Regions from separate parts of the Salicibibacter cibarius genome, predicted to be linked through region 2. Evidence: riboswitches for the same ligand, from Rfam matches in the RefSeq annotation. Region 2 holds a riboswitch; each other region holds the start of a gene.
The links. A riboswitch is a leader RNA that binds a small molecule or an ion and turns the genes downstream of it on or off. The one in region 2 is predicted to bind S-adenosylmethionine.
Positions count from the first base shown of each region.

Region 1: linked by a shared signal. The riboswitch ahead of HUG15_RS04650 (5-methyltetrahydropteroyltriglutamate--homocysteine S-methyltransferase) and the one ahead of HUG15_RS19450 (methionine ABC transporter ATP-binding protein) in region 2 are both predicted to bind S-adenosylmethionine.
Region 3: linked by a shared signal. The riboswitch ahead of HUG15_RS10810 (methionine biosynthesis PLP-dependent protein) and the one ahead of HUG15_RS19450 (methionine ABC transporter ATP-binding protein) in region 2 are both predicted to bind S-adenosylmethionine.
Region 4: linked by a shared signal. The riboswitch ahead of metK (methionine adenosyltransferase) and the one ahead of HUG15_RS19450 (methionine ABC transporter ATP-binding protein) in region 2 are both predicted to bind S-adenosylmethionine.

Region 1 covers NZ_CP054705.1:908,826-916,944, reverse strand. The annotation lists gene HUG15_RS04660 (transporter substrate-binding domain-containing protein) at 1-770, opposite strand, end outside; gene HUG15_RS04655 (amidase family protein) at 939-2,399, shown strand; gene HUG15_RS04650 (5-methyltetrahydropteroyltriglutamate--homocysteine S-methyltransferase) at 2,842-3,954, opposite strand; SAM riboswitch class I at 4,023-4,110, opposite strand; gene HUG15_RS04645 (LLM class flavin-dependent oxidoreductase) at 4,168-5,139, opposite strand; gene HUG15_RS04640 (DnaA N-terminal domain-containing protein) at 5,157-5,546, opposite strand; gene HUG15_RS04635 (DnaJ domain-containing protein) at 5,590-6,831, opposite strand; gene HUG15_RS04630 (Hsp70 family protein) at 6,844-8,119, opposite strand, start outside.
Region 2 covers NZ_CP054705.1:3,853,072-3,861,190, forward strand. The annotation lists gene HUG15_RS19420 (cysteine desulfurase) at 1-871, opposite strand, end outside; gene sufD (Fe-S cluster assembly protein SufD) at 874-2,181, opposite strand; gene sufC (Fe-S cluster assembly ATPase SufC) at 2,201-2,992, opposite strand; gene HUG15_RS19435 (carboxymuconolactone decarboxylase family protein) at 3,315-3,674, opposite strand; gene HUG15_RS19440 (MetQ/NlpA family ABC transporter substrate-binding protein) at 3,796-4,662, opposite strand; gene HUG15_RS19445 (methionine ABC transporter permease) at 4,681-5,337, opposite strand; gene HUG15_RS19450 (methionine ABC transporter ATP-binding protein) at 5,330-6,352, opposite strand; SAM riboswitch class I at 6,465-6,572, opposite strand; gene HUG15_RS19455 (DUF4349 domain-containing protein) at 6,759-7,616, shown strand; gene HUG15_RS19460 (M20/M25/M40 family metallo-hydrolase) at 7,744-8,119, shown strand, end outside.
Region 3 covers NZ_CP054705.1:2,054,807-2,062,925, reverse strand. The annotation lists gene cmk ((d)CMP kinase) at 1-532, opposite strand, end outside; gene ypeB (germination protein YpeB) at 713-2,065, opposite strand; gene sleB (spore cortex-lytic enzyme) at 2,080-3,045, opposite strand; gene HUG15_RS10815 (bifunctional homocysteine S-methyltransferase/methylenetetrahydrofolate reductase) at 3,694-5,529, opposite strand; gene HUG15_RS10810 (methionine biosynthesis PLP-dependent protein) at 5,559-6,683, opposite strand; SAM riboswitch class I at 6,790-6,894, opposite strand; gene HUG15_RS23045 (hypothetical protein) at 7,018-7,341, opposite strand; gene HUG15_RS23040 (hypothetical protein) at 7,591-7,974, opposite strand; gene HUG15_RS23035 (hypothetical protein) at 8,033-8,119, opposite strand, start outside.
Region 4 covers NZ_CP054705.1:3,727,263-3,735,381, forward strand. The annotation lists gene desA (Delta(5) desaturase DesA) at 1-273, shown strand, start outside; gene HUG15_RS18795 (sensor histidine kinase) at 335-1,471, shown strand; gene HUG15_RS18800 (response regulator transcription factor) at 1,468-2,067, shown strand; gene HUG15_RS18805 (helix-turn-helix domain-containing protein) at 2,259-2,474, shown strand; gene HUG15_RS18810 (alpha/beta hydrolase) at 2,568-3,353, opposite strand; gene HUG15_RS18815 (gamma carbonic anhydrase) at 3,522-4,040, shown strand; gene HUG15_RS18820 (aminopeptidase) at 4,068-5,300, shown strand; gene metK (methionine adenosyltransferase) at 5,409-6,623, opposite strand; SAM riboswitch class I at 6,728-6,835, opposite strand; gene pckA (phosphoenolpyruvate carboxykinase (ATP)) at 7,842-8,119, shown strand, end outside.

The DNA.
Region 1 (8,119 bases), 1.6 Mb from region 2:
TAGTCATCTGCCAGTAAGGTTTCGCCTACCGTCACCATTTGGCCCTCTGCCAGATCCTCTGTATGATAAAGAACGTTCGGTTCATCATACAATACAGCGTCCACATGACCTCCGATCACAGCTTCATAAGCTTCGGTGATTTCCGGAAAAGCTTCGATCTCAATGCCATCAATATTATCTTCGAGATACTCTTGGCTCGTGGACCCTTGTCGTGTACTGATCGTCGCCCCTTGTTCCTCAGCATCCTCGAGCGATTGGATCTCATCGTTTCCTTCAGCAACCGCTAAAATAATCCCGGCGTCAAAGTAATACGGATCAGAGAAGTCAACGGTTTCTTCCCGTTCTTCCGTAATCGACATGGCGTTAATTGCCGCGTCATATGAGCCAGATTGAATACCTGAAAGCGAGGCTGCAAAATCCACCGGTTCATACTCAATATCGAATCCTACTTCTTCTGAAATGGCATTCATCAATTCAATATCAAATCCGGTCAATTCATCCGTTTCCAAATCAGTGAACGCAAACGGCACGAAGTTGTTGTCGGTCGCAACCGTAAATGTTTCTCCTTCTACAGAACCGTTTCCGCCATTTTCATCCCCATCATCCTCGGCAGCTTCCTCATCTTCGTCTTCACCGTCTTCGTCTTCTGCCTCAACGTCATCCGTGTCATCGCCATCGTCAGCGTCCTCTTCGGTATCATCCGTACCGCACGCGGCAACAGCCAGTAAAGAAACACCCAAAACCCCGGATAACCAGAAATTTTTCTTCATTTCTTTTTTTACCCCCTATTCTCCTTCTAAGAAATATTGAAAAAATAATGTTTGTATCAGTATACCACAATTGGTACACATCGCAATTATATAAAAAAATAAGATGCATGTATCCATTGCTTTCATAGTGGTAAGATATGAATGTATCAAAAAATCCGGAGGTTATCGATGCAATCTACCTTAATGGCTGACTATTGGCATGAAGAAACGACCATCGCCGAAATTCACCAAGCTTATGATGAAGGCACACTTACAGCGAAAAACCTTATTCTGTATTACTTAAACCGTATTTCAATCTGGGATCAGGATGGCCCTTATATCAATGCTGTCTCCGACATCAACCCCGACGCCATTCCGATCGCCAAAGCACTGGATAAAGATCGGGAACAACATGGTCGAAAAGGCGCGCTACACGGCATCCCGATTCTTTTAAAAGAAAATATCGGAACCGCCGATAAATTGCCTACACCCGCCGGTTCAATAACGCTTGAAAATTGGCGCTCAAACGAGGATGCGTTTCTCGTCAAACAACTACGGGATGCCGGCGCGATCATTCTCGGCAAAACAAATATGACTGAACTCGCTCATCGCATCGGCACTAACATGCCGGAAAACTATAGTTCAAGGGGCGGATATGTCCTCTGTCCATACGGAACCCAATTTGATGTCGGCGGATCGAGCACGGGTAGCGCGGCAGCAGTCGCGGCAAATTTTGCAACCGTAAGCATTGGAACAGATACATCCGGTTCGTTGCTAAATCCCGCGACACGAAATTCTCTTGTGACGGTCAGGCCGACCATCGGGCTTGTCAGCCGCACGGGAACCATCCCTTTGTCCTATGCACAAGATACTGCCGGGCCGATGACGCAAACAGTGACGGATGCCGCACGTCTTTTAGAAACGATCGCGGGCAAGGATCCTCAAGACGAAGAGACAAAAACACAACCGTTTATGATACCAAATTATGTAGAAGGTCTTCGCAAGGACGGTGTGCAAGGCAAACGGATCGGTATTTTTCGCGACTATCAACCGGGCATGAGCGATCAAATTGACCTTACCCTTTATGAAGAAACGATTGTCACATTAAAAGATCTTGGGGTGACGTTGGTTGACCCAGTATCGATCCCAGCGATTAACCGCGGGGATAGTGATGCTGTTGTCAGCTATGAATGCCGACATTCCCTAAACAATTTTTTTGCCAGAGCGTATCCTTCCACGGGTTTTCGTTCCTTTGACGAGTTTTTGCAATCCTATGAGGATCATGCCCACTTGCATAAATATGGCTATGATCGTCTTAGAGTTCGAACGTCGGTCGAAAACAGTTTATCAAACGTGAGCTATCTCACTCAGAAACTCCGTGACGAAGGCTTGGACGACCCGCAAAGCCTGGAAAATGTTTTATTCAATCAAAACTTGGATGCTATCCTTTTTCCAAGTTCGAGTAGTTATGATGTTGCTGCCCGCGCCGGACTGCCGTCCATCGCCATTCCTGCCGGTTACCATGAAAATGGACGACCCTTCGGGATTACGTTTACGGGACAGGCGTTTTCAGAAGAAACATTATTTCAGATTGCTTTTGCTTATGAACAAGCGACGATGCATAGAAAAAAACCGGACATGACACAGTGACATCGTTGATTTTACATCTCCCAGTAAAACGATTCTTTTTGTCCCACTCGGAGCAGCTCGACATCCGGCTGAGGGATTACTTGGCTTCTCTTGTTCCTCTCGGAGCAGCTCGACATTCGGTTGAGGGATTACTTGGCTTCTCTTGTCCCACTCGGAGCAGCTCGACATTCGGTTGAGGGATTACTTGGCTTCTCTTGTTCCTCTCGGAGCAGCTCGACACCCGGCTGAGGGATTACTTGGCTTCTCTTGTTCCTCTCGGAGCAATTCGACCTCCGGTTGAGGGATTACTTGGCTTCTCTTGTTCCTCCCCGGACACGTCCATACCTTTATCTAGCGAAACTGTCCGATATAGCCCTCTGATCGGACAGCCTCGCTGTTTTCTTTTATTTGTCTGAAAAAAGGCTGATCCTCTTTTAGAAAATCAACCCTACTCGTCCACCATTTAGCTCTCTTCCCAAACCTCGTCCGCAACTTCTTTAATATGGCGCAGTTTTGCCCATTGCGCTTCTTCCGATAAAACATTCCCTTCTTCTGTGGAAGCAAAGCCACATTGGGGACTGATCGCCAACTGTTCAAGCGGTACATACTTTTCAGCTTCACGAATACGGCTTTTCAACGCCTCTTTATCTTCAAGTTCACCTGTTTTTGATGTTACGATGCCGAGCACAATTTTTAAGTCATCACGATTTACATATTGCAAAGCTTCAAACGAACCGGAGCGCTCATCATCGTATTCCAGAAAAAGACCATCGACTTCAACTTCCTGGAAAACCGTCTTTGCAACCGGATCATAAGCCCCACTCATGGACCAAGTGGAACGGAAATTCCCACGGCAAATGTGCATTGTCACCGTTAAATCATCCGGGCGATCCGAAAGCGCCTCATTAATAATCTCTTTATACCACTGTTGCTTATTTCGTTTGTCTTGTTTTTGCTCTTCCGTGTCATCTTCGGTCGGAATAAGAATCGCCCAACCAACATCATCGAATTGCAAGTAACGACACCCGGCATCGTAAAAAGCATGAACAGCTTTTTTGTATGCGGCCGCGAGATCTTTGCGAAAACGTTCGCGATCCTCATAAACACCGGATACAAAATGATGATCCGCGTAAAGCATGCTTGGACTCGGAATCGTTTGTTTGGCCACGTGATCTTCGCCGACGATGCTTTTTAAGTAGCGAAAATGTTCGAGGAATGGATGATCTTCCGGAAAATCAAGCTCTCCGATGATTCGTACGAGCCAAGGCTTCGTTTCCACACCTTTAAATTTATAGCCATGTTCCGCTTCGTATCCTTCCACCCCGTCAAGCCCTTCGAGGAAATCGAGATGCCACCAGGCGCGGCGGAATTCCCCATCCGTAATAGCCGTAAGCCCCGCTTCTTTTTGTTTTTCCACAATCGCGTAAATTTCTTCATCCTCGACCTCGCGCAATTGTTCAGCCGTAATCGCGCCGGCTACACGATCTTCCCTCGCTTGCTTCAAACGCTCAGTCCGTAGAATGCTCCCTACATGGTCTGCACGATATGGCGCGTGCTTTGCTGTCAATTCTGCCATCTTTCCCAAAACTCCTTTAATAAAAATAAACCCTCTCTTCCGAAGAAAAGAGGGCTATAGCCGCGATCCTCTTATCTTCCTGGCATTAGCACCTTCCACCATCGTGGGGTTGCTGAAGCGTCAGCGGGCCAGTCCCTCTGCTTCTCTTTATAAGAAAAACCAATTATTTAACTCTGAATAATAGTCTATCAGGTTCTATGTCATTTGCATAGATCAAAAAAGAGAGATGATCCGTTCGAACGACCGACGCTTCTCGTTGACGTCGTGAATATTCGTCAGAATCAGCCATTTGTCATTGTGATAGCGCTCCGTAAGATAGCTTAATTGTTCCCGTACCGTGTCCGGACCGCCAATGATCATACGCCTGCGATTTTCCCTGATTTTTTGTTGATCCCGTTCCGTTTTTTTAGCCGCTTTCGCCTCTTCTACGGTCGGCACACGGCTATCCAACCCTTTTTCCGTTCGCAACAACCACATATCCTGGCTCGTGGCTAGTTTTTCTGCATGTGCGTCTGATTCTCCGCAAATGACGAAAACAGCGGTTAACGCGTGCGGGGCAGTCAAGCTGCCAAGTGTGAATTGTTGCCGGTAAACCTCGTGGGCTGCTTCTCCGCGCGAGGGATCGATAAAATGCCCGTACACATAACCTATACCGAGACGGGCGGCGATTTCTGCACTATTTTCCCCGAGACCAAGAGAATAAACTGGTGGCGCTGCCTCCGTTCTCGGTGTTGCTCGTACGCCCTGTGGCGATTGGCCACGGACATATCCAGCGAGAGCTTCCAATTTTTCCGGATACGCATTTAACTGATTCTCTTTCCCATCGGCGAGCGCAGATCGAACCCGTTCGCCACCTCCGGGTGAGCGTCCCACGCCCGCTTCAATCCTTCCCGGGAAAAGTGCTTGCAATTGCAGGAGTTGGGAGGCGACTTTATAAGCGCTATATTGCGGAAGCAAAATACCGCCGCTACCCACGTGCAAACGCGTCGTACGGCTCGCCAAAGCCGCCATCATAATTTCCGGAGAACTAGATGCCATCCCCTTCGTCGCGTGATGTTCGGCAAACCAAAAACGTTCGTATCCAAGTTGCTCCGCGTATTGGCCGAAGGAAAGCGTCTCTTCGACGATATCTTCTGCTGTCTTACCTTTTGGGGTTGGCATTTGTTCCAAAATTCCCAGATTCATCGTTTATTCCTTCTCCATTAACTGTTTTTGATAGCAGCTAGCTCTGTTTCTAAGCGATGGATTTGTTTTCTCATAGCCATCATTTCTTCTTCCATATATTGAAGGCGACCTTCCGTGACTTGTCGCTCGTTCGTGCCGACAGCGCCCACCCGCGCTTCCTCTTTCCGTTCATCATAACTGAATTGTATTGTTGGCTTCTCTCCGTGTACAGCCTGGATTGCCTCGGATATCACTTTCCCGTAACGGTCTTCCAACCAATCTGCCGCAAACTCATTCGCTGCCATAATCGTCCACACATGATTCGTGATCTCCAACGTCGTACCCTGCAACCATGTTTGAAAAGCCGGCTTTGAAAGGTTTCGTTCCAATACCGCCAAGACCTCCCGCCAAACGTGTGTATTAGCCATTGTACTCCTCCGTTTTTAAGAAAAATAACCTAAGCCTTGCTTTTCACAACTTCAGTTTTTTAAGCGCCCTTTTTCTTTCCCGGTTAAAATGCTTGGTGGTTTCGGCAAATAACTCGTCCCATCTGGACTTAAAATAATTGTACACGGCAGGGTATTGCTTTTTTAATTTTAGAATCCCTGCCGCATACCAGTCTTCGGCTTCTTCAAAATCCTTGGGGATCGGTGGCAAAGGTGTCATTGCAGCGTCTAAATCATCATTAACATTGCTATAGAGCTTCTCTGCATGAATAATGACCATCGGATAAATCTTTTCATCACGGGACAAACGATCCATCTGCTTTTCGAGGTGAACCAATTTCTTTATCTCTTTGATATCTTCTTTTATATCCGGATTCGCGGGATCGATTCTTTGCGCCAATGCTAAAAACACTTCGGCTACCCGGTAGTATTGATGATCAAAGGCTTTGTCATACTCATCCATTACACTATTCAGCAGCTCTTCTTTCTCTTCCTTCTCCTCAATAACATCGATGAACTTCAGAAAGCGTGATTTTGCTTTTCCAAGAAGCGACCAATGATGGGCGTTGCCAATGGCACGCAACCATTGCGCATAAACCGGCCAATCATCAAACGTTTCCTCGCCGTCTAGGGGCAATGCTTGCTCAGCCACCTCTATCGCACGTTCAAATTTTTCCAAAATGACACAAAGGATCGATAATCCTTCAGCAATGACCCTCTGTGATGTTCGATCCAAAGCCTTTTCCCAGCCTTCTTCGAAAAGATCAAAGGCAGTTTCCATATGATCATGGTCGATTAAAATACGTGCGTAAAGGGAATATAGATTCCCGAGGGAAAGATTATAATTCTCTAGCCGAGTATTGTTAAGGGCTTGATCAAAGATTTGCCGAGCCGCTTGCACATCCCCCCGATTAACTAGAATACGCATCAAATCCGATTGCGCATGCAAGTTACCCGGATTGATGGCTGTGATTTGCTCATACATTTCCTCCGCCTTTTTCTCATTGCCTCTCTGAAAGTGGTCTCTCGCCTCTTCGAACATTTTATCGATTTGCCCGCCGTATTTTCGGGAGATATCATATTGCTTGCGTTTGACCGGATCTTTTAGCGTCTCATAAGCTTCCCGAATTTCTTCAAAACGGTTAGGGTCTGTCTCAGGCGGGTGTTGTTTTACAGCATTAATGTATTTCTCTTTAATCCGGCGTTGGCTAATGTTTGCGTTTGTTCCCAACCGTTTGTACAAACTTTCCTGTTTCGCTTGAGCCACACTCATCCCCCCTTACAGTTCTAAATCAACGGAAAGATCGATTGCCCGCTCGATTGCATCGTGCAACAACGTCGAATCTTCTTTTGACAGCGCCGTTTCCAACTCCGCGATCGTCTGTTCAATCTCTTTTTTAACGTCACCTTCTCGATTTCCCAATTCCTCTACCAACTGTGATTTGTACTGTCCTGCCTCTTTGCTTAGGTCGGAAGATGCTCCTCCCTCTTCTTCCTCATCGAAAATGTCATCGACGTCCTCGTCAGATCCATAAGCGGATTCCACCTTGGCAAGGCTGTCTTGAAATGCCGTGTCTGAATTTCGATCCAGCGCGTCTTCAACGGTAATCGTCATTTCTTTCCCGGTCGTTATACTTTTGGCAGTGACTTCCAAAATACCGTTTAAATTGTAACGAAACGTGACGCCAACCCCTTCCGCACCGGCAACGTTCGGCGGCAACCCCTCGAGCAGGAAGTCATTAAGAAAATAGTTATCTCGCACCCATCGTTCTTCCCCTTGATAGATTTCAATCGAGACTGTTGTTTGGAAGTTAAACGATGTTGTAAATTGTTCGGTCCGTGTCACGGGGATTGTTGTATTGCGAGGGATAATCGCTTTAAAGGCACCCGGTTTTTCACGACCGCGGCGTTCATCCAGCACGGCGATCCCCATTGAAAAAGGAGCCACATCGGTAACAATAAGTCCGCTCCCGAGAGAACCGGCTTTTATGCCCGCCTGTACAGCCGCGCCTTGAGCGACAGCTTCATCAGGATCAACGGCGCGGCGCGGGTCTTGGCCTAAAAAGTCTCTGACAAGTTGCTGAACATAAGGGGTCTTCGTAGACCCACCCACGAGCAACGCATCATTAATAGCATCCACTTTCATTCCGGCATCGTTTAAGACTTGGTTCATTTTTTCTTTCGTTTCCGCGAGCAGTGGCTTAATCATTTCTTCAAATTGTGCCCGTGTCAGCACCGTATCCAAACCGACAGGCATGTCCGCTTTGACTGTGACGACCGGAATAGAAACCTCTACTGATTCCTTGGAAGAAAGTTCGATTTTGAGCCTTTCCGCTTCTTCTTTCAATCGAGCCTTGGCGCGCACATCTTCGCGCGGATCGACCTGGTGTTCTTTTTTTACTTTTTCCGCCAACCAATCAACGATTAGCCAATCAAAATCCTCCCCGCCCAGTTGATGGTTACCTGCCGAGGCTTTCACTTCAAGAATGCCACTCATCATCTCCACAATCGAAACATCAAACGTACCTCCACCGAGATCATAAACGAGCACACTA
Region 2 (8,119 bases):
GAAAATCAATAGCTGCATTTAGTCCAATCGCTCCGGCAATGATCGGAGTGCCTCCCTCAAATTTATGAGGGACTTCCTTCCATGTTGCATCATAAAGGCCGACTTCGTCAATCATTTCTCCGCCAAATTCAAACGGCTCCATGTCTTCCAGCAACGCTTTTTTTCCATATAAAACGCCTATGCCGGTCGGTCCACACATTTTATGAGCGGAAAATGCGAAAAAATCGCAGTCAAGGTCTTGAACATCCACAGGGGTGTGTGGGGTGCTTTGCGCACCATCAACGACCATGATCGCTTGATTTTCATGGGCTATTTTCGTTACTTCTTTGATCGGGTTCATCGTCCCGAGGACATTGGACACGTGCACCATCGCGACGATTTTCGTGCGCTCGCTGATGGCGGAACGCGCCGCCTCTACGGAAACAGTGCCATCCGGTTGCAACGGAATGTATTTCAACTCGGCTCCGGTTGCCTTCGCGACCTGCTGCCATGGAATTAAATTGCTATGGTGTTCCATAGGGGTAAGAACGATTTCATCCCCTTCTTGCAAGTTGGCTCGCCCGTAGCTTGCGGCAACGGTATTGATCGCGGTCGTCGTCCCGCGCGTAAATACGATTTCTTCTCTCCGGCCGGCATTGATAAACATTTGGACTTTGTCACGGGCGCCTTCGTAACCGTCGGTCGCCACCGAGCTGAGCGTGTGCACACCTCGGTGGACATTCGAGTTGTAACGGCGGTAATAATCTTCCATCGCTTCAATGACCGTTCTCGGTTTTTGGGATGTAGCCGCATTGTCCAGATAAACCAATGGGCTGCCATTTATCTCTTGGTCCAAAATCGGAAACTGTTCACGCACATCTTGTACGTTCAACATTAATAAACTTTCCCTTCAATGACTTCCGAAAGCCGTGTTTTAACAGCTTCAATTGGCAGCGCACCGACAACCGGTTCCAAAAATCCGTGAATAATTAACCGTTCGGCCTCTGTCTGGGAAAGCCCACGGCTCTTCATGTAGAACATTTGGATCGGGTCAATTTTTCCGACAGAAGCCGCGTGACCGGCGGTTACTTCATCTTCATCAATTAACAAAATCGGGTTGGCGTCTCCGCGCGCTTTCGGCGAAAGCATGAGCACGCGGCCCGTTTGTTCACTATGGGAATTCGTGCCGCCTTTTTCGATTTTGTTAATCCCGTTGAATATCGAGGTCGAGTTATCTTTCATAACCCCGTGGGTAAGGATATAACCTTCGGTTTGTTTCCCGTGCGCCACGACGTCACTCGTAAAGTTTTGCGTTTGGTCTCCACGGCCGACATGGACGGTTTTTGTATCACCGTATGAACCGTCTCCCATAAGATACGTGGTATTCTCGGAAATGGTATTGCCTTCGTTCATTTGGCCGAGCGCCCATTCAATCCGAGCGTCCTTATCCAATGTTGCACGTCGAATGACATACGTAGTTGCGCCGCTTTCGAGATTATCGACCGCTCCGTATTTAATTTTCGACCCTTGAGCCCCATACACTTCCGATACAATGTTGACATTGGCTTGGTCTTCGGTAAACGATGCGTAGTTTTCCAAGTACGTCAGGCTGCTGTTCGCTTCAACGACCATTAGCACGTGGTTAAAAAGGCCTGTTTTCACATCGTCTTGCCAAAAGATTGTTTGGATCGGGGTTTGAAGTTCCACGTTTTTCGGCACGTAAATGAAAACCCCGCCGTTCATCAACGCTGTATTTAGCGCCGTCAAACGGTTTTCGTTTGTTGTTACGGCACCGCTCATCAAGTATTTCTCAACGAGGTCGCCGTGCTCTTGAACGGCCGTTTCGATATCCGTAAAAATAACCCCGTTATCGACGAGCTCTTGTTCAACCTTATTAAACGCCGTTTTTCCGTCCCGCTGAACGATTAGATTTTGCACATCTTTTTCTTCTCCCGCCAGACGGGTCACTTCTTCAGGGAGATCGGAAAAACGTTGACTTTCCGGTTCGGGGGCTTCGATCTTTTCAAAGTCGGTAAACTTCCATCTTTTTAAACTCGTTTTATCAGGGTCCGGCATGGGCAGGTCCTCTGCCTCAGCCAATGCTTTTACCCTTTTATCCGCTAACCAAGCGGGTTCTCCTCTTTTTTCCGACCACTGTTTAACGGTTTCACTGTCAAACGTCCATTTTGTTTCAACAGCCATCGTCTGTCACCTCCTACCTTTACGCTTCCTGGCTTTGCCCTACACGCTCATCTTCAATGCCGAGTTCTTCCTTGATCCAGTCGTAGCCTTCATTTTCTAGGCGCTGGGCAAGTGTTGCATCCCCCGACTTAACAATGCGTCCTTGCATGATAACGTGTACGTAATCCGGTTCAATATAGTTAAGCAAACGCTGATAGTGGGTAATGATTAAGCAACCGAAATTATCCGAACGCATGCTGTTTACGCCTTTCGAAACAACCTTCAAAGCGTCAATGTCAAGACCGGAGTCCACTTCGTCCAGAATCGCGATTTTTGGCTCCAACATAAGAAGCTGCAAAATTTCATTCCGCTTTTTCTCCCCGCCGGAGAAGCCTTCGTTTAAATAACGGGTCGAGAAGGATTCATCCATATCGAGCGTTTCCATTTGTTTATCCATTTTTTTAATAAATTTCATCAATGGAATTTGATCGCCTTCTTCACGATTCGCATTAATCGATGTACGTAGAAAATCGGATGTTGTGACACCTGTCACTTCACTTGGGTATTGCATGGCGAGGAACATACCGGCTCGCGCGCGCTCGTCCACTTCCATTTCAAGGACGTCTTCGCCATCGAGTTCGACACTTCCCTGTGTGATTTCATAGCTTGGATGGCCCATGATAGCCGAAGCAAGAGTTGATTTCCCCGTACCGTTCGGGCCCATAATGGCATGAATTTCACCGCCATTTATTTCTAAATCGAAACCTTTAATGATTTCAGTTCCTTCAATTTCAACGTGTAAATCTTTAATTTTCAACGTTGATCCAGCCATTCTAAAACCTCCGTTTATCATACTGCAACGAATGCCGTTGCGAATGTTTCTCAATCTATCATCATTATTAGTTTATAACAAATTCAATCTTCGTTCAAGGGATTAGCGCTATGTCTTCGTCAGATCACCTCTCCTTTCTTTAAGGCAAAATGCTTTAAAATAAAGCGACGCCAGACACATGATTAGACTGTCGTTTTCCTAGTATGAAGGTTTTTTCGATACGTTTCAAACGATAACCACTGAAATGGCAAAAAAATAAAACGTCCGACCCATAGGCAACCAGACGTGCTTTCTGATTCTCATTCATTATCAATTGTCCGTATCAAGAACCGGTGTCAAACGTGTCGACGGCGTCACGCACCACTGTGACCGCTTGGCTTAAAGCGGCATCTCCCCGAAAAGAAACCGCCACCGCAACAGCTTCCATGATTTCCTCTTCACTACAATCCTCATCGATACAGTTCTTCGTATGGTTAATGATCGAATATTCTTCGTTCATACAAACACTAATCGAAAGCGCAATGAGATATTTGTCTTTTGCTTTTAATTCCCCTTCCGCAAAACACGCGTCTGTAAACGCATTGAATTTTCGTGTAAGTTTCGGCAATTGCCCCGATAAATAGTTCATCCCATCTTTATATTCCTGCAAAGCTTCCTCAATGAATGAGTCTCCTTGTGCCATCTGCTCATCTCCCTTTTGCGAAAGTCGTTCCGCTTAGGATGTGCAGGAAAAGGAAAAAAATACATTTTAAAAAAAGCGCCTCCCTCAATGAGATACTCCTTTGAGGGGGCGCTTTAAACAATTATTCTTCAACGGGAACGACTGCTCCATCATACTCTTCTTCCATATAATCCTGAACTTCCGGCGATTGTAAAACGTCCATGAGGGTGGCGATGTCTTCATCGTCTTCATCCTCGCTATTTACCACAACGACATTTACATACGGGTTATCGGCATCCGCTGATTCTGATGCGATCGAATCTTCAAGGGGTAACAAGTCATGGTCGATGGCAAAGTTGGAATTAATCAAAACTGCGTCTCCTTCCCCATTTTCATAAGCCTGCGGTAACAAAGCCGGTTCATACTGCGCCTCGAACTCGAAGTCATGGGGGTTTTCTTCAATATCGTCCAACGTCGCTTCGACCCCTTCCCCTTCCGCCAATTCGATCAAGCCTTCCTCTTCGAACATCGTCAAGACACGGCCATGATCCGCAACGGAATCACTCATAAGGATGGTCGCGCCTTCCGGCAATTCATCGAGACTGTCGTAATCTTGGCTGTATACGCCGATCGGCTCGATATGAACACCGCCAACATCAACGAAATCAAACCCGAACTCGTCAATGTGATCTTCAAGAAACGGGATATGTTGATAAAAATTAGCATCTAAATCACCGTTATCCAACGCTTCGTTAGGAATGACATAATCATTGAACGTTTCGATTTGCATATCAACCCCCTCTTCTTCGAGAAGGTCTTCCGCAAACTCAAGAATTTCAGCGTGAGGGACGTTTGTGGCACCAACGACTAATTCAGATGGTTCTTCATCATCCGCGGCTTCGGTGTTTTCACCTTCTTCCGCTTCATCGCCGTCTTCCTCATCTGCCCCGCAGGCGACAAGGGCGGTTGTCAATGTTCCTAAAGCAATCAGTTTATAAAACTTATTCAATTTGATTCTCCCCTTTTGTTATCTTTTATCAATTTTACGCGTGACGACATCCCCGATGCCTTGAATAATAAAAACGATGACTGAGATGATGATCGTCGCAACGATCGTCACATCCGTGCTATTGCGCTGAAAACCGTCACGAAACGCCAGATCCCCTAAACCACCGGCGCCGATGACACCAGCCATCGCCGTATAGCTGACGAGCAATATCGCGGTGACCGTAACGCCGGACACGAGCGCAGGCAACGATTCCGGAATAAACACTTTGAAGATGATTTGCCTTTGGTTCGCGCCCATCGATCTGGCCGCCTCCACGACACCTTTATCCACCTCACGCAAACCGATTTCCACTAGGCGGGCATAAAAGGCCGCGGAACCGATCACGAGTGCTGGTAAAGCAGCGTTCGGTCCAAGCATTGTTCCCATCACCACATTCGTAAACGGAATGAGCAAAATAATTAAAATGATGAATGGCACGGAACGGAAAATATTCACAAATCCAGTAGTGACAATGTTTACAGTGTTATTTTCCCAAAGTTGTCCTTTTGAAGATAAGAAAAGAATGAGCCCGAGTATAATGCCAAGGAAAAAAGTAAACACGATCGCGATCCCACTCATATAGAGGGTCTCCCACGTGGCTTCCAGCATGTTTCCCCAATCAACGTTTTCAAGCATCGGCAATCACCTCTGCTTCCACCCGGTGGCCGTGAAGAAATTGAATAGCTTCTTTCAGTTGCGCTTCATCCCCTTCGATGGAAACGTACAAACTGCCATAACTCCCGTGTTGTGTTTTGGCAATATTTCCTTGCAAAATATTCACCGTTACGCCAAACGAGCGGATCAATTCGGATACGACCGGTTTTTCTGCATCGTTCCCGACAAACGTCAAGCGAATGACGGTACCCTTTTCCCGCTTGAGCTGCTCTTCAATGGCTTCATTGGAATCTTCCGGGTCGGTGACTTGTTTCACGAATGTTTTCGTAATCTCTTGTTGAGGATGCCGAAAGACATCCAATACATTGCCTAGCTCAACAATCCTGCCACCCTCCATAACAGCAACACGCGAACAAATTTTTTGAACCACTTGCATTTCATGGGTGATGATGACAATCGTGAGCCCTAATTTTTGATTAATATCGTGGAGCAAATCGAGAATCGCTCCGGTCGTTCGCGGATCAAGTGCGGAAGTCGCCTCATCACACAAAAGCACTTTCGGCTCATTGGCGAGTGCTCGGGCGATACCGACCCGTTGTTTCTGCCCGCCGCTCAGTTGCGAAGGATAAGATGCTTCCCGTCCTTTTAAACCAACGAGTTCGATCAACTCTTCCACACGCTCGTAGCGTTTTGATTTTGAAACACCGGCAACTTCAAGGGGGAAAGCAATGTTTTCACGAACGGTTCGAGACCACAAGAGGTTAAAATGTTGAAAGATCATGCTGATTTCTTGTCTTGCGCCCCTCAAGTCCCGATTGGATAGATGCAACATTTCACGATCTGCAATTTTTAAAGTGCCGTTCGTGGGCGTTTCCAGTCGATTAAAGAGACGTACGAGTGTGCTTTTCCCTGCACCGCTGTAACCAACAATTCCGAAAACCTCTCCCTTTTCAATATCCAGATTAATCTCTTTTACCGCTTCGATGGATTGTCCTTTTAATTGAAACGTTTTCGAGACGTTATTCAGATGTATCAGCGAATGAACCTCCTTTCTTTTTATCTCTACTATCCTGATAAGTTCAGTATTTTTTCATCAAAAAAATAAACCTTTTGCCCTACGATGAGCAGAAAGGTTACGCATCATTTCTGTCTCATCTTCCAAGGATGAACACCTTGCAGGAATTGGCACCTTTGTAATCGCCATTACCGGTTGCCGGGCTTCATCGGGCCAGTCCCTCCACCTCTCCAGATAAGAATAGCAGTCTATGAATGCATTTATTTTAGCACCGGCTTTACAGGCTGTCAACGACTGTGGTTTCCCGCATTAGTTCAATATTTTGTAACATTAAACACTTGCCATGCGTCTAAGTTAGAAAAGATACACAAAGGGGAGGGGCATTATCGGTAGCCGAATCTTTTATTATTCATTGATTTTTCTTGTAGTGATCGTAACCGCGGGATGCAATGATGATGAAACGGCTCAACAGGAGCGAGCGGACACGCATAGTGATGATGAAGCCGAAATTGCAGTGGAAGAAGCAGACGACGCGGGAGATTCCGAAGGCGAGGTTGCAACGAGTGATGAAGAAACGGGCGACGGCTCGGAAGATATAACAGACGTTGATATGTCCGACCAAATGATTATTTACAATGGAGACATCGCTATTGAAGTGGATGAATTCAATGAGGCCCAACGTCAAATTGAAGAGCACGTGGAACACATGGACGGCTACGTCGTTGAATCTACTGTCCATGACCATGATAATGAAAATCAGAGTGGGACGTTTTCCGTACGGATTCCTCAAGAAAACTTCACTCCATTTCTGGATGAATTGGAAGCCATGGGGACAGAAGTGTTGGAACGTTCCACTTACGGAGATGATGTCACAGAAGAATATGTTGACTTGGAATCACGCCTCCAATCCCAGGAAACTGTGGAAGAGCGTCTACTGACGTTTATGGAAGAGGCAGAAAACACGGAAGATCTCCTTGATATTTCCGATGACCTGGCTACCACCCAAGAAGAAATCGAACAAATCGAGGGGCGCATGAATTATTTGGAAAATAACGTCGCCTATTCTACGGTGAACATTGACATGCAAGAGATGGCTGCATCCACCTTACAAGACCGACAATCATTGAATACATGGGGGCAAGCAACCAGCCTTTTCACGGATACAATCAATGTGCTGGTTTCCTTTTTTTCCGGTTTGGTCGTAGTCATGATCGGTTTATCCCCTGTACTGGTACCTTTACTGATAATAGCAGCAGCGGTCGTGTTTTTCCTGAAAAAGAAATAGAAGGCGCCGTCGGGGAAACGAATTTCTGGCGCGCCTCCTTTATTTGGCACCACACGAAAAACTATTATTATCAAAATTGCCACGTTACAATAAGATGTAGAAAAGTCATCGAGAGGAGTTTTGCACGATGTACGAGCAGCTATCATCTTTGCGTGAAGAGGCACAGGCCGAATGGTTAACGACGACGCTCGTCTCCATGGATAGCACGAACGGAGGCATGGGGGAAATCGAAATACCCAATTATATACATAAGCTTATTCGTTCGTTCCCATACTTCCAAAAACACCCGGAACACGTCTGGCTACAAACGATTCCAAATGATGAACGCAGAAATGTTTTCGCTTTTTTGCCGGGGACGGCGCATGCAAAAGATACGATTATTTATCACGCCCATTATGACACGGTGGGCATTGAAGATTACGGCTCTTTAAGTGCGCAAGCATTCGATCCGAAGGCATTGCTCGCCTATTTTTCCGAAGAAACAAATAATACAGAAATACGGG
Region 3 (8,119 bases), 1.8 Mb from region 2:
TAAGCGCTTCTTTCGTTGTGGTTATATCAGAAGGACGCTGTTTCTCCATATTCTCCAAATGCCGTCGTTTCGCTCTTTCTTCCACTGATGCATCCATGTATATTTTCAATTCGGCACCGGGAAGTACGTAAGTACCGATATCCCTCCCATCGAGGACGACCCCTTTCTGTTTCGCTAACTGTTGCTGCCTGGCCACCATTTCTTCCCGAATTTTTCGATGGGCAGAAACTTCAGAGACTTTCGCAGTAACAATTTGTGAGCGAATTTCCTCTCCGAGCCGCTCTCCGTTCACAAGCACCTGCACTTCGCCATCACTTTGTTGTTCGAGGGTGATCTCCATCTCTTTTAATAGTTCGATAAGCGATTGTTCATCTTGTTCGGATACTTGCGCTTGTAATGCACGGAAAGTGAGAGAGCGATACATCGCCCCTGTATCGATGTATAGGTACGATAGTTTTGCAGCTACTTCCTTCGCGACTGTGCTCTTTCCCGAACCAGCCGGTCCATCAATGGCGATGTTTATCTTGTGCATATTGCCCCCCGTATGTAGAAGCTGATATCGTTATGTCGGGGCGACCCGAACACTGCTTTAAGCTTATCATACAAGCGTATACAAGACAAACGATTGAGTATTATTAGCCGAAAAAAAAGAATATTAAATTTTATCGTTATGATAAACCGACGAATAGCCGTAACCATTCGCCGGTTCTTTTTACATTGCATCGTAGACAGGTTCTGCCCCTTGCATGCGCTTGACATCTTCTTCCGTCCCGTCATTCGCATTGATAAACAATTGATACGTGTCATCGTTCATCGTTCCGTACAATTCATACGTTAACACTTCTTCGCCGGATTGGTTTTCAATCACTGCCAAATGCTCTTCTCTAACTTCCAGATTCTCGTGTACTTCGTCTAATGCTTCTTCCAATGAAAGCTCCGGATCCAAATCGTGGCGTTCGCGATGATTCGCCAAATAATCGGCTCCTTTATAACCAACGACATCTCCGTCGTCAAGCGCCACTTTCATGATGATCGCGTCCGGATACAAGCGTGCATCATTTGCAGTTGGAACAAATTGGAATGTTCCAATCGAATCATATTGCTTTCCGTCTACCAGCTCTACATCGTCGAACCCACGTTCATCGAGAAAATCAGCGGCAATTTCGGATGCTTCATTTAAGCTGATATTCGTTTCCGTAATCGGGCGGTCTTGCATCACCCACGTCGGTAACCCGCCCCTTAGCGTCATGTCCATCGCGTAATTGCTTTCCCCGTCAGGGTCTTCAATATAAATTTTGTATCCTTCATACGGGATCCCTTCGCCCAAACGACTGATATCCGCATTCGTATCATCAGGAACATTCAGGAATTCACGTGCCCTTTCAACGGCCTCTTCTTCATCAAATTTTTCTTTATCCTCCACCACATTCGCAAGTCGTTCCTCGGCATCGACAGGAAAACCGGTATCATCGTTCCAATTATTCTCGCCAAAACCTTTCGCTTTTTCATCGATTTGTTGGATGCCATCGATGGCTGTCCCTTCCCCGGGGTCTGTGTTGGCCACCAATTCCGTTTCAATATCTCTCCAACGAATATCATCGGCGAGTACATTGGCTTGCACAGTGCGAAGATCCCCGGATAGTTCACCCGCTTGTTCATAAAACGTTTCCAGTTGTTCATATTCGTCATCGGTTAATGGTTCTTCGGCCCGATCCCGTATCGCGACGTCATGGGTAAAGTCGGCAACATTTGACAAATATTCTTCTGTCTTGTCAATCGGAACGAGCCCCATCGGCAGGTCACCCATATCGCTATGTGCCAATGATGAAATTCGCCATACCTCTGCCATCGATCCGTTCATATTAGCAACGCCGTTTGTTGCCAAAGACGCTCCCAACTCGTCTTGCATATGATCCAGATGAAAGGCGAGTTGGTGAAATGCTTTTTGATAATTGTTTTCATGGCTAATCGCCAGCGCTTCTTTTTCCTGGTGTTCGTTATACGCGAACACGCCGGTCCCAATCAGGGCAACCGATAAGACAGCAATGAGAATTGCTCGAAACATCCAATCACCTCCTGTTAATCTGCAAACACGTGTTTTCCAATCTCTGTATGCACATCACGGCTAAAGATCCATTCCGAAGTGGCCGTTTCCGGGTTGTAATAATAGGCGGCTCCGTTCGATGGATCCTGGCCATTAATCGCATCCAAAACGGCCTCGCGTGCTTCTTCATCCGGCTCCAGATAAATTTGTCCATCCGCAACCGCCGTAAAAGCTCTCGGTTCAAATATGACCTCATTTGCCGTGTCCGGAAATTCAGGATCATCGGTACGATTAATAATAACGGCCGCAACGGCTACCATTCCTTCGTATGGTTCTCCCCTTGCCTCCCCGTAAACGGCATTAGCCATAATCTGTATGTCATTATCCGAGTAACCTTCCGGAGCATTCATTGCTTTTTGAACGTTCGCTTGATCGTCTTGGCCCTCGTCAGGCTGTTCTCCGCCTGTATCCGGTTGTGCACCTTCTTCCGCTTCCGGTTCAGGGGCAGGTTCTTCTTCATCTGCCGTTTCTTCCGGAGCGGGTGGTTCTTCACCGCTCGGCTCTTCTTCAGCCTCGGGAGCCTGTTCCTCTTCTGCTTCACCGCTGCCTTTCGGCCCTTTTTGTATCTCGTTCGGCGTACTTCCATAATGGGTAAATTCCCGAGCATTTTCCAATGCTTCTTGTACGTGCTGCTCGTCATATTCCGTTGTCTCTTCCAAACGGTTTTTCAATTGCTCCCCGACGAGCCCGTCCACCTCCATCCCAAATGCTTCTTGGTATTCACGAACTCCCCAATACGTGCTCCAGCCAAACACACCATCAATGGTTTGATCAAAATAACCAATGTATTGAAGTCTGGCTTGCAGCTCTACAACATCATCTCCGGTAGCACCTTGCTGGATGATTTGATCACTAAAGGCTTCACCCCTGTCAGTGGCAAATCCCAGAACGCCACCCACTACGATTAGCGTTGCAAGGAAGTAGCGGACGCTCCCTTCCATTTGCCTTACCTCCTTCTTTTCACTTAAACTTACTTTCATTGCCTTTATTTTTCGAGAAAAACCGGAATTTATACGTGCAAAAGAAAAAGTCTGCCATTAAGGCAGACAAGTGAATCAGAACGTTGTTAGGTTTTAGGAAAAGGGCAATCATGGGGGCGGGAACAATTGCGGATATGACGTTGGTAAGAGCGCTGGCACTGGTGGCGCTGTTTGGGAATTCTTTCCGAAAACACCTATTTACGATTTGATGTGATTATCGAAATCAGAACGTAACTACGTTCGCTGAAATTAGAATGGAAGACGCCTTCATATCGTCTAAAAACGGCTTATCCGTTTAAAACATTAGAAAAACTTGGCTTCCGCCAAGTCCTTATAGCGGAAGCCTTACTTTTACTTATACTTTACCCCTTTAACAAAGTTAAACATTCTTAAAGTGGAACATAAGAAAAAGCGGATTGGTAGCTTTTGCGTGGAGTGGCGCGTAATCCCAAACTCTGAGGGACGGCAATAGGATTCCCGACCCTCTATGAGTGGGAAGCCTTCGGTTTGAGGGATGGTGAGGACATTGTTACTCGCTTTACCTATCGTTTTGTCCTCACTTCCTGCACGCAGCTAACACTTTTCCCATTTCCATCTATCATATTTGAGTCAAAAACGTATCTTTTGCGCAGATCCGGACCTGACATCACTGGTGAGCCGAGCCGTGATGTGATAGCGCAGAAACGGGGTAATTAAGTATAGACGGCCAAACAAGTCAAGACTGGCGACTTGCAATTCTTTTGCGATTGCCAACCCTTCTTCTTCTCCTCTTTGGACGTCTCCCCTGCAAGCAGCCATTCGCTCCCGCACCTGCTCCGTAAGTTGAATGCCCGGGACTTCATTGTGCAAGAATTCAGCATTTCGCTCGTTGATTAAAGGCATAATGCCAATGTAAATAGGAATATCCAAATGGGCAGTCGCTTCTTTCAGACGTTGCAAAGTTTCTACATCGTAGATCGGCTGGGTCATTACGAAATCAGCACCGGCCACGATTTTTTTCTCCAACCGTTTCACGGCTTTTTCCATGGAACTTACATTTGGGTTGAAAGCGGCACCGACGGTAAACTGCGTTTGTAACCCTAACGGGCGCCCGGATTGGCTGAAACCTTCATTCATGGACTTAATTAACCGGATGAGGTCAAAAGAGGTAAGGTCATATACTGACGTGGCTCCCGGAAAATCCCCCACCTTCGTCGGGTCGCCGGTTACCGCGAGCACATCTCTGATTCCCAAAGCATGTAATCCAAGCAAGTGCGATTGCATGCCGATTAAATTCCGATCCCGGCAGGCAATATGTAGCAAAGGATGAGCGCCTGCCTGTTGCTTGATTAACGTGGACGCGGCAAGGTTATCGATACGTGAAGTGGCCAAGGAATTATCCGCGAGCGTAACCGCATCGGCCCCTGCTTCGTGGAGCGCCTTCGCCCCTTGTATAAATGTATCGATTTTCGTCAGTGACTTGGGCGGATCAAGTTCCACGATAATGGAAGGATCCTCTTTATCCAGTTGAATGGTATTTCCGACTTCCGCCGAAGCTTGTTCGCGCACCGTTGACCCTTTCGCACGCGCCTTTACAATAGGAGCTTGGTGTTGCAATTTATCCTTAAAGGAACGGATATGTTCCGGCGTTGTGCCACAGCAACCGCCCAGTAAGCGCACCCCTTGATTCCGAAACTCCTCTGCTTGGTTTTTAAAATAATCCGGGTTTGACTGGTAAACGAGACGGCCATCTTGAATGCCTGGCAAGCTCGCATTCGGATAGGCGGAGAGATACGTCCCTTCCGGAACGGAAACTTCTTCCAATGATGCAATCGTTTGGGCAGGACCCATCCGGCAATTAATCCCAACAACGTCCGCACCTTCATTCAACAAGCGCAAGAGAGCATCATTGATGGGAATCCCTCCGTGCAAAACACCCACATCTCCTAATGAAACGTTCCCGATCACCGGCATGTCCGGCGATAACCGTTTAATGATCCGCACCGCTTGAATAAGTTCGTGTAGATCATAGTACGTCTCCAAAAGGATGACATCTGGATCCTCGGCCATAAGCGCTTCAGCTTGTGATTGGGTCGCTTTCTTTATGTCTTGATTGGTGAAAGAACTTGCTCTTCCATCACGAATCCCGCCGATGGTCCCTGCTACATATACTTCTTTCTTGCCGTTCGCCGCCTCTTTTGCCAGGCGCACTCCCAGGGTATTAATTCGAGCTGCTTCCTGTCCCAATCCATAATTATCCAATTTAAGCTGATTAGCTGCATACGTGTTCGATTGAATAACATTTGCGCCCGCTTCAATATATTCTTGATGTGCGGATACAACCATATCTTCTGCGCGGCGATTGGCATCTTCGATCGAACCGCTATACCCCCGGTTGTACAACAAAGTACCGATCGCCCCATCTCCGATTAAAATCTCATCTTTCAATTTTTCCAGAAACTTCACCTTCATCCCTCTCTCTCTTTTCGCCATGGCTATACTTGGATCGCGCGTCCAGCTTCCTGTAGGGCCCATTCAATATCGGCAATGATATCTTCGTGATTTTCAATGCCGCAAGATAAACGCATTAATTCATTCGTCACGCCGTTTTTAATCCGAACGTTTTCGGGAATATCCGCGTGGGTTTGAACACTCGGATACGTCATTAAACTTTCGACGCCGCCCAGACTTTCGGCAAATGTGACGAGCCGCAAATGGCGAAGCAATGGGTCGACGAGCTTCTCGTCCTGAACTTTAAACGAAAGCATTCCTCCTTTGCCCGTATAGAGGACTTCCGTGATAAGCGGATGTTTTTTTAACATTTCACAAACCGCGCGGGCATTTTGTTGATGTTTTTCCATTCTTAGCGCCAGCGTTTTCATTCCGCGAAGTAGCAGCCAGGAGTCAAAAGCTCCGAGTGTCATCCCAATCCCATTTTGAATATTGAAAAGACGCTCCCCTAACGCTTCATCATCAGTAACGACGAGCCCTGCCACGATATCATTATGGCCGCCCAAATATTTAGTGGCGCTATGAATCACAATATCCGCGCCAAATTCAATAGGCCTTTGCAATAACGGGGTGTAAAACGTGTTGTCAACAATCATGAGCAAATTATGTTCCTCGGCTATTTGACTGAGTGCATCTAAATCCGCTTCCTGCATTAGAGGATTTGTCGGCGTTTCAATAAACAACGCTTTCGTATTCTTTTCAATCATTTGCTCAACGGATTGCAAGTCTCGCGGGTCAACATAATGAACGTCGACCCCCCATTGCGGCCAGTATTGGCGAAACAATCGGTATGTGCCGCCATACAAATCCATGGAAGCGATGATTTCGTCTCCTTGAGAAAACAAACTGAGCACAGCTTGAATCGCCGCCATACCGGAACTGCAGGCAAAGCCATGCCTTCCCCCTTCCAATTCGGCGATCGCCTCTTCAAGCACCTCACGCGTAGGGTTTCCGGTACGGGCATAATCATAGCCTGTTGATTCACCGACACCCGTATGCTCAAAAGCCGTGCTCATGTAAATCGGCGCATTGACGGCACCGGTACGTTCATCTCTGCGGTTGCCTGATTGCACAAGCTTTGTCTCCTTCGTATATGTCCTCTCCATCATCCCTTCTCCTTTCCCAGCTACTGCACATGTAAGTTTAGAAAAAATAAAAAATGCCCTCTTCTTGTGTATCGAATAAGAAGAAAGCATTGCCACCGATGAATGCATCTTCTTATCGCCCGGAACCACCGTTCCGAAGGAAGTAGCACCTGACTCCGGGGAGCTGGTTGCTGAGACATCTTTGGACCTTTCCCTCCGTCTCTCTTGATAAGAACATTATTATTATTTTACTGTCTCATTATTGTACAGGAATTTCCGTCATGTGTGAACCTCTTCAACTAAATCAAAGATTTTGATGGAGCATCCCTTATCTTAAATACGGCACAAACAAAAGCGGTTAAGCCACCTTCGGCGACTCTAATGCTTTCGTAAGGCTAATTAATGAAGATAAGGTTGTATATGTCCTTTTTGCCAAACCAGGAACTTTTGCCTGAAGGGACAACCATCGCTTTTCAGAAATGGTTTTTTGAATGCCACGAACAAAATATCGTGCGCCGATATTATATGACCCCGATAAATCGGCATGATAGACTTTGCCTGTTGTAAACGTGGCAAGGTCTTTTTTGCCATTGCGTTCCACTTTTCCGGAACCATCAAATGCCAATTTACTCGTATTACGAGCATTCACTCTTAATATGCGCATACTAAGATAGTGCGCCATCTCCGTTACCTTGTTTTGAGAATCCCTTTCTTTCGCCAGTAACGGAGCTTAAAACGAAGTTTTTTCGCGCCCCAATACCCTTTCACCGTCTTCATTTTGTCCAGGAATTCGAATACAATGACATCGCAATTGTTTTCACTTGCAAATGTCACTATTTTCTGCGACGTATCATTCACGATGTGTTTTTGAACCCCATTGATTTTTCTCCAAAAATTCGGCGCTACAATCCAACCAGACGTCCGTTGTGCTTTACGTAGTTTGTTCGTCAACGTATATAACCGGTCTTTTTTCTTTTAGCTGGTTAATAAACTCCCGAGCCAAGACAGTGCCGTTTACATCCATGACGGAACAAACTGCAGAGTTGTTAATCCCTAAGTCTACTGCGCATACTTTTTGGTCAATAATTTTGGTTTTATTTAATGCCACTTTTGATTGATAGCTGAAGTTAAGGAAATACTTCTTCCCGACCTTAACAAGTGTAGGATTGTTTTCTCTCCAAATCCCAAACCCCACGTTTATATAGGTCTTGTTCCTTAAATGCGATATCAATCCATACCCAATCATTGTTATGAAATATTTTGATTTGGGCCGTGTCTCTGATGTTCTCTCAAACATATTTCCTCGATAAAACACCGGAAACGCCTTCTGTTTTAATTGCAACCTCGGAGGACTCTTTTTAAAATTTCTCCCTTCAGAAAGAGCGATTGCCTTCTCTTCGGAAATACGAAGGAAACTTATAAAACCGAACATTAAACGCCCGGCACTTCGGAGAAGGGTT
Region 4 (8,119 bases), 130 kb from region 2:
ATCATGCAATGGATCACCGGCAACATCGGTTTTCATCACGTTCATCACTTAAGCCCGCGAGTGCCGAATTATAATTTGGAAAAAACACATGAAAACACACCACCACTCCAAAAAGCAACGACGATCACCATAGCCTCCAGCCTGCAATCGATTCGATTTCGACTGTATGACGAATCAAACCAAACGTTCGTAAGCTTTAAAGAAGTCAAAGCGTTGCTGAAACATCCAAGAACGGAATTTAATCACCGACCCACGAGCGCACAACAAAAATAAGCCCTTCCGTTTTAAACGGAAGGCTTTTCTTATGGTATACTCACAGGGGAGGGGTTCATCGATGCAAAACTGGTTTCATATTTTTCCGAAAAACACCGGGCTTAGTTTATATGCTTGGCTCATTTTTTGCCTTCTTCCTTTTTCATTTATTATTCATTCATCTTCTTCATTTGAAGTAACCATCGGCCTTGTTTTGTTGGTTCTGTTTTTCACCGCATACCGATTGTCTTTTATTAAAAGGGGCTGGACCGTTTACTTAACTTTAAGCATTGAAATGGTGATCAACATCGGGATGACGATGTATTTCGGTTATGTCTATTTCGCACTCTTTTTAGCTTTTTTCATTGGAAATATCCAAAATAAAGGCGGCTTTGTCACTTTATATGTGATTCATCTTACAACGACCATTTTTGCAATAACTGCCGGCTTTTTCCTGCAAAGCGAGACCTTTCTTATGCAATTGCCGTTTATTTTGATCAGCGTCATCGGTGTTATTCTTCTCCCCTTTGTTATATACAATCGAAATAAACGGGAACGTTTGGAGCATCAATTGGAAAACGCCAATGAAAAGATTTCGCAACTCATGGTCGTTGAGGAACGACAGCGTATTGCCCGTGACTTGCATGATACACTAGGACAAAAACTTTCCCTCATTGGCTTTAAAAGTGATTTGGCCGGGAAATTATTCGACGTGAAACCCGAATCTGCCAAATCGGAAATCGAAGATATTCACCATACCGCGAGAACGGCTTTAAATGAAGTGCGTGAGATCGTTTCTGATATGAAAGGAACCAAACTGAAAGATGAAGTCAGCCATGCCCGGGAAATTCTTGAAGCGACTCACATTGACTTTACGATGACCGGCGATGCTGAGCTTAGCAACACGCCTTTACTCGTCGAAAATGTGTTAAGCATGTGCTTGAAGGAAGCGGTGACAAATATCGTGAAGCATAGCCAAGCCTCTCTATGTCATCTCTCCATCAAAGATTCTTCGAGTGAATTGGTGATGAAAGTCCGGGACAATGGCATTGGAATTCCTGCAAGCCAGAAAACGACGATGGAAAGCGGCCTTCAAGGGATGAAAGAACGTTTGGAGTTTGTAAATGGGAGCTTGAGCAAGGAGTCATCCAATGGCATGACATTAACGATAAAAGTGCCCCATGTTGTTCAACAATCAGAATTGGGGGAATCGCCATGATTCGAATTATTATTGCCGAAGACCAGCAAATGCTCCTCGGTGCGCTTGGATCTTTGCTTGACCTGGAAGAAGACATGAAAGTTGTAGATAAAGCGCGCAATGGCGAAGAAGCATTGGCTTTCGTGCGAAGCCATAAGCCCGATATTTGTATTATGGATATTGAAATGCCGGTCAAAAGCGGATTGGACGCCGCAGAAGAATTAAAGGATCATTCGTGCAAAGTCATCGTCCTCACCACTTTTGCCCGTGCCGGGTATTTTGAACGCGCGCGTAAAGCGGGAGTAAGCGGCTATTTGTTAAAAGATAGTCCGAGCGAGGATCTGGCAAACGCTATCCGGACCATTATGTCCGGCAGAAAAATATATGCACCGGAACTTGTAGACATGGCTTATGACAATGAAAATCCATTAACAGAGCGCGAAACACAAGTGATCCAACTGATTGCCGACGGCAAAAACACAAAGGAAATCGCACATCAGCTTTCGATTACGAGCGGCACTGTCCGCAATTACGTTTCCGTTATCTTGGATAAGCTCGATGTGAGCAATCGGATCGAAGCAATTGCCCGGTTTAAAGAGAAGGGTTGGTTTAAATAAGACGCAAGGATTTATGAAACAGTTCTTCCATGAGAATCGGGGTATTTACATCCCTTTTGTACACAGGGTATAATTAACGCGTATGTTGCAATTAAAATGGGATGTGTGTAGGTATGCCTAATATTGGAGATAGAGTGAAAAAATAGCTGGACAAAGGCCTGTCATTATCAGAGGTCTCGGAACGTTCGGGAGTGGCGAAATCGTATCTAAGCTCACTAGAGCGCTCTCTTCAGTCGAACCCTTCCATTGATCCCGTTCAGAAAATTGCCGATGTTCTAGGTGTATCCCTCGAAACATTAATTGTAGAGCATCAACCGATTACCGATGAACCGTTAGATCCCGAATGGTTAAAACTAGCGCAAGAAGCGATGAATTCGGGAATTAGCAAACCTAAGGGATTACATTGAATTAACAAAATGGAAAAAACGAAAACGAACAATAGAGGTAAAAAGAGTGCTGCACTCCAACACGGCACTCTTTTTTATGTATTACATATATCCTCACAACCGCCCCAGCCGTTGCCAAATAAAATAAAGCATAAAACGAAAAACCTCTTCCCGCTCCGGCTCACTGAAAATTTCGTGGTATAGTCCGCGCCATTCACGCAAAGCACGATCCTCAAGCCGCAACCGGTTGAACCATTCATGCGTTACCCGCTTATCAACGAGATAATCTTCCCCCGATTGCAAGGTGAGCAACGGGACGTTCGGAAATTGGTAGGCATGTTCCAAACTCGTCTTCATCGCTTTCGCCAACTCTTGATACCAACGGACGGTTACATGATGAACGTACAATTCATCTTTTAACAACTCTCTTTTCGTTTCTTCGTCTCGAGTCACTTGCTCCACACGGATCCCGGTTTTCATGCTAAACGTTGGGATAACTTTGTGCAAGCCTCTGGCAAGCAATGTCGACCCTTTCTTCGGCGGATCATAGAGATGCAAACATGGCGAAGACAATATCACACCTCGAACAGGCAGTTGTTTTTCCATCATTGTTCGGATAACACCAAGGCCTCCAAGGCTATGCCCGAAAAGAAAGACGGGCAAATTGTAAACGGCTGCTTCTTTATACCAATGATGAATGGAATCAATATATTGGTTAAAATGGTCAATATGCCCTCTTTTGCCTCGTGTCCTTCCGAAACCGGGAAGATCCCCTGCAACGACATGAAAATGTTCTTTGTTTAATCGTTCAATGAGCCATTGATAGCGACCATAATGTTCCCCTGCTCCGTGAACGATAACAATGACACCGATCGGATTCTCACATTTCCATATTCGCATAATTGTTCTCCCTCCCTTGAATCAAAACATTCCCTTCCCTTATTACACCATATGTCGACAGCTTTTTCACGCCAAAAAATATGTGAAAGGTATGTATTTTCCATTTCTGATATAATCAACTGAAGGGGGAAACCCTTCTCACACATAGCAAAGGAGGCAAGCATAATGATCATCTATCCGTATGATGATAGACTCCCCGAAATTGCAAAAAGCTGTTATATCGCCGATGGTGTTGTCGTCACCGGCGATGTATCGATTGGGAGTGACAGCAGCATATGGTTTCACACGGTGATTCGGGGCGATGTCGCCCCAACCGTTATTGGCGATCGCGTCAATATACAGGATCAATGCATGCTTCATCAAAGTCCTGCACAACCTTTAACTATTGAAGATGATGTTTCCGCCGGGCATCAAGTTGTGTTACACGGATGCACGATCCGGCAAAAAGCATTGATCGGCATGAAAGCAACAGTGCTCGATGGTGCCGAAGTTGGTGAAGAAGCGTTTGTCGCCGCAGGCGCACTCGTCACACCCGGAACGAAAATCCCGCCGCGCACACTCGCGATGGGAAGCCCGGCACGAGTCGTTCGTGACCTAAATGAGGATGATCTCGAGGAAATGAAACGTGTGCGCGAAGCATACGTAGCGCGCGGGAAAACCTATGCAAAAGCATCAAGGCAAACGTAAAAAAATACATAGAAAAGAGGGTAACAGATGACGACATTCCAAGAGCAAATCGAAAGCTATGCAGATATCGCTTTAAACGTCGGCGTTAACATTCAAAAAGGGCAAACACTCTTCATACGTTCGCCATTGTTTGCCGCTGATTTCGTTCGCATCGTGGCGAAAAAAGCATACGAAGCAGGCGCAAAACACGTTCGTGTCGATTGGAGCGATGAAGAACTTACACGCTTAAAATTTGAGCTTGCTCCCGAAGAAGCGTTTTCCGAATTTCCGGACTGGCACGCGCGGGCAATGGAAGAGGAAGCGGAAAATAACGCCGCTTTTTTAACCATTACCGGCGGTGATCCCGACTTGCTGAAAGGGATTGACCCTGAAAGAGTTTCTACTGCCAATAAAACGAGCGGGAAAGCGATGGAAGGGTTTCGGAGCTACATTCAATCGGACAAAGTGAGTTGGTCCATCGTTGCCGTGCCTTCCGTAAAATGGGCAGAAAGAGTATTTCCGGAAGCTGAAGGGGAAGAGGCCGTCTCCAAACTCTGGCAAGCGATATTTGACGCAACCCGGGTGAACGAACCCGACGCTGTTACTGCTTGGCAGGAGCATCTGAAAACGTTGGACGAAAAAATGGAAGCCCTAAACACTAAACATTTCCACGCTCTGCACTATACAGCGGAAGGAACCGATTTGACGATTGAACTCCCTGAAACGCACCTCTGGGCGTCCGGTGGAAGCGTCAGCAAAGCAGGCGTAAACTTCGTCGCCAACATCCCGACCGAAGAAGTTTTTACTGCCGCTAAGAAAAAAGGCGTAAACGGAAAAGTTTCCAGTAAAAAACCACTCAACTATGGGGGAACCTTGATCAGCGACTTTACGTTAACGTTTGAAAACGGGAAAGTGATCGATTTTGAAGCAAAAGAAGGCGAAGAAACGTTGCAACGATTGCTGGAAGGCGATGACGGTGCTTCTTATATCGGAGAAGTTGCCCTTGTCCCACACCGTTCCCCCATTTCAGACACAAACATTATTTTCTTTAACACGCTGTTCGATGAGAATGCCTCCAATCATCTCGCTTTAGGGAGTGCCTACGCGTTCAACATTGAAGGCGGCAAGGACATGGAAAAAGAAGAATTGGAGGAAAAGGGCCTAAATACAAGCATCACCCATGTTGATTTTATGGTCGGAGATGCGGATATGGACATCGACGGCATTCATAAAGACGGCACACAAGAGCCCGTTTTCCGAAACGGGGACTGGGCCTTTTAGAAAAACTTGACTTATCGCCAAGGATGGCGAAAGTCAAAGTCTTTTCTGATAGTGTTAATAGCCAAAAAACACCGTTGGAACGAAACGTTCTCAACGGTATTTTTTCGCTTATTTCGCTTCCGCCACAAAAGCATCTTCTTTAAGCAACGCGGCTTTATCGGTACGCTCCCAAGGAAGATCAACATCCGTTCGTCCAAAATGGCCGTAAGCAGCGGTCTTACCATATATTGGACGCCGCAAACCTAGCATATGAATGATACCGGCCGGACGAAGATCAAAATGTTTCTCCACGAGTTGCAAAAGAATGCTCTCTTTCACTTTACCGGTTCCAAACGTATCAATGGAAATGGAAACCGGGCGGGCGACGCCGATCGCGTAAGCAATTTGCACTTCACATTTTTTTGCAAGTCCGGCGGCAACAATATTTTTCGCGACATACCTGGCTGCATAGGAAGCAGAGCGATCCACTTTTGTCGCGTCTTTCCCGGAAAAAGCACCTCCGCCATGGCGCGCGATGCCGCCATACGTATCTACGATGATTTTCCTGCCAGTAAGCCCTGCATCTCCTTGCGGACCGCCAATCACAAATCGGCCGGTCGGATTAATAAAAATATTGGTTGCTTCGTCAATCAAATGCTCCGGAACCACTTCCAAGATAACGTTGGCCATTATTTCTTTTTCAAGCTTCGCCATCGTCACTTCCGATTGATGCTGTGCGGAAATAACGATCGTATCGACACGCAGCGGCCGGTTCCCTTCATCGTATTCAATTGTTACCTGCGTCTTTCCATCCGGACGCAAAAAAGGAATCGTCCCGTCTTTTCGCACTTTTGACAGACGCCGGGCCAATTGGTGCGCCAAAAAAATCGGTAATGGCATATACTCTTCGGTTTCATCATCGGCATAACCAAACATTAAGCCTTGGTCTCCGGCACCGATTGCCTCAATTTCTTCCTCGGACATTTTGCCTTCCCGAGATTCCAAAGCAGTGTTAACCCCTTGGGCAATATCGGGCGATTGTTCATCAATTGCGGTCATCACTGCACACGTGTCGGCATCAAGTCCGAATTTTGCACGTGTATAACCGATATCTTTCAACGTATCCCTAGTAACCTTGGAAATATCGACATAGGTCGTCGTCGTAATCTCCCCTGTCACCAGGATCATTCCTGTATTTGCCACCGTCTCACAAGCAACGCGGGCATTTGGGTCTTTTTTTAATATTTCATCCAGAATCCGATCGGAAATCTGGTCACAAATTTTATCCGGATGGCCTTCCGTAACTGATTCAGACGTAAAAAGTCTGCGTCCATTCGCTTCCATCGTGCCTCCTCCTTCGATGATCTGTTCTATATGTGTAGTGGATGGATTTAAAAAAACCCCTGATTCCCGAGGGAAAAGGGGTCATCGTTCATCACCTTTTTCGCCTCTTATCTTGCAAAGCAGTGATCGCTTTGCCAGGTTGGCACCTTTCCCCGCCGGGGATGGTTGCTGGGCTTCCAAGGGCCTGTCCCTCCACCTACTCTTGATAAGAGCGTACCTTAATACCAGCCGCATCAAAGTCGCAATCATTATTTCCATATGATTTTAACACAGTCATGTCGAGAAATAAAGATATGGGATTAAGCTGTCAGGATAAACTCAAAGTACAACAATTTATTAATCGAAATAAGCTTCGTCTTTCCACTTAGTCATCCCCAAACTTTGATTCACTTGTTCCTCTCAGCATAGCTTGACCTCCGTTTGAGGGATTACTTTGGTTCACTTGTTCCTCTCAGTGTAGCCCGGCATCCGTTTGAGGGATTACTTTGGTTCACTTGTTCCTCTCAGCGTAGCTTGACTTCCGTTTGAGGGATTACTTTGGTTCACTTGTTCCTCTCAGCGTAGCCCGGCATCCGTTTGAGGGATTACTTTGGTTCACTTGTTCCTCTCAGCGTAGCTTGACTTCCGTTTGAGGGATTACTTTGGTTCACTTGTTCCTCTCAGCGTAGCCCGGCATCCGTTTGGGGGATTACTTGTGACCAGAATGTCCCCACCAAACGAAGATAGCGCTATTTCGAAAGGGCTCGGAAGCGAGATGTAATCCCCAAAATGAGGGAATAGATATTTTTGCGTCTCCGGCTCATCGACACAGTGCTTGTAGACGAGACCTTCATTAAGGTGTGCCAAAGAATGCGTGAATTTGATCGTCATCGGAAACACTATGGAGACCGAAAGGTACATGTTCATCTGTGTAGGGCTTCATAAACGGGGCATGGCGATCGAAAAACATTGTGTCATACGTGTTCGGGCACAGCACCATACACGATTCATGGTGACCGAAACGAACGACGAAACAGGATTTCGAACTCCGAGAAAGTGCTCCACACACACGTGACAACCTCGTCTGATTGATTTTCAAATTCCCAAGTAACATTTCATTCGCAGACACAAATTTTTTACATAAAAATAGTATAGACTATATGATAAAATGTGTTATACTAATTGCATCTAATCTTAATTACATGCCCTCAGCTTAGCACAGAAAGGATTTTGCCGATTATGAGTACCGTTTCATTTGTATCAGCCTTAGATCATCTTTTAAACCAAAGACAGGCCGAATTCGATCTTCCCGAGCCTAGATTAGTGGAAAGGGCACTTGCACGCGATGAGGGCATTCTCACGAAAGCCGGTGCTTTTGCGGCGACGACGGGGGCATATACCGGCCGCTCTCCTAAAGATAAATTTATCGTCGATGAACCTTCGATCCACGAAGACATCGACTGGGGACCGGTAAATGCGCCGATTGACCGTGACGTGTTTTCTGCGCTTTATCGCAA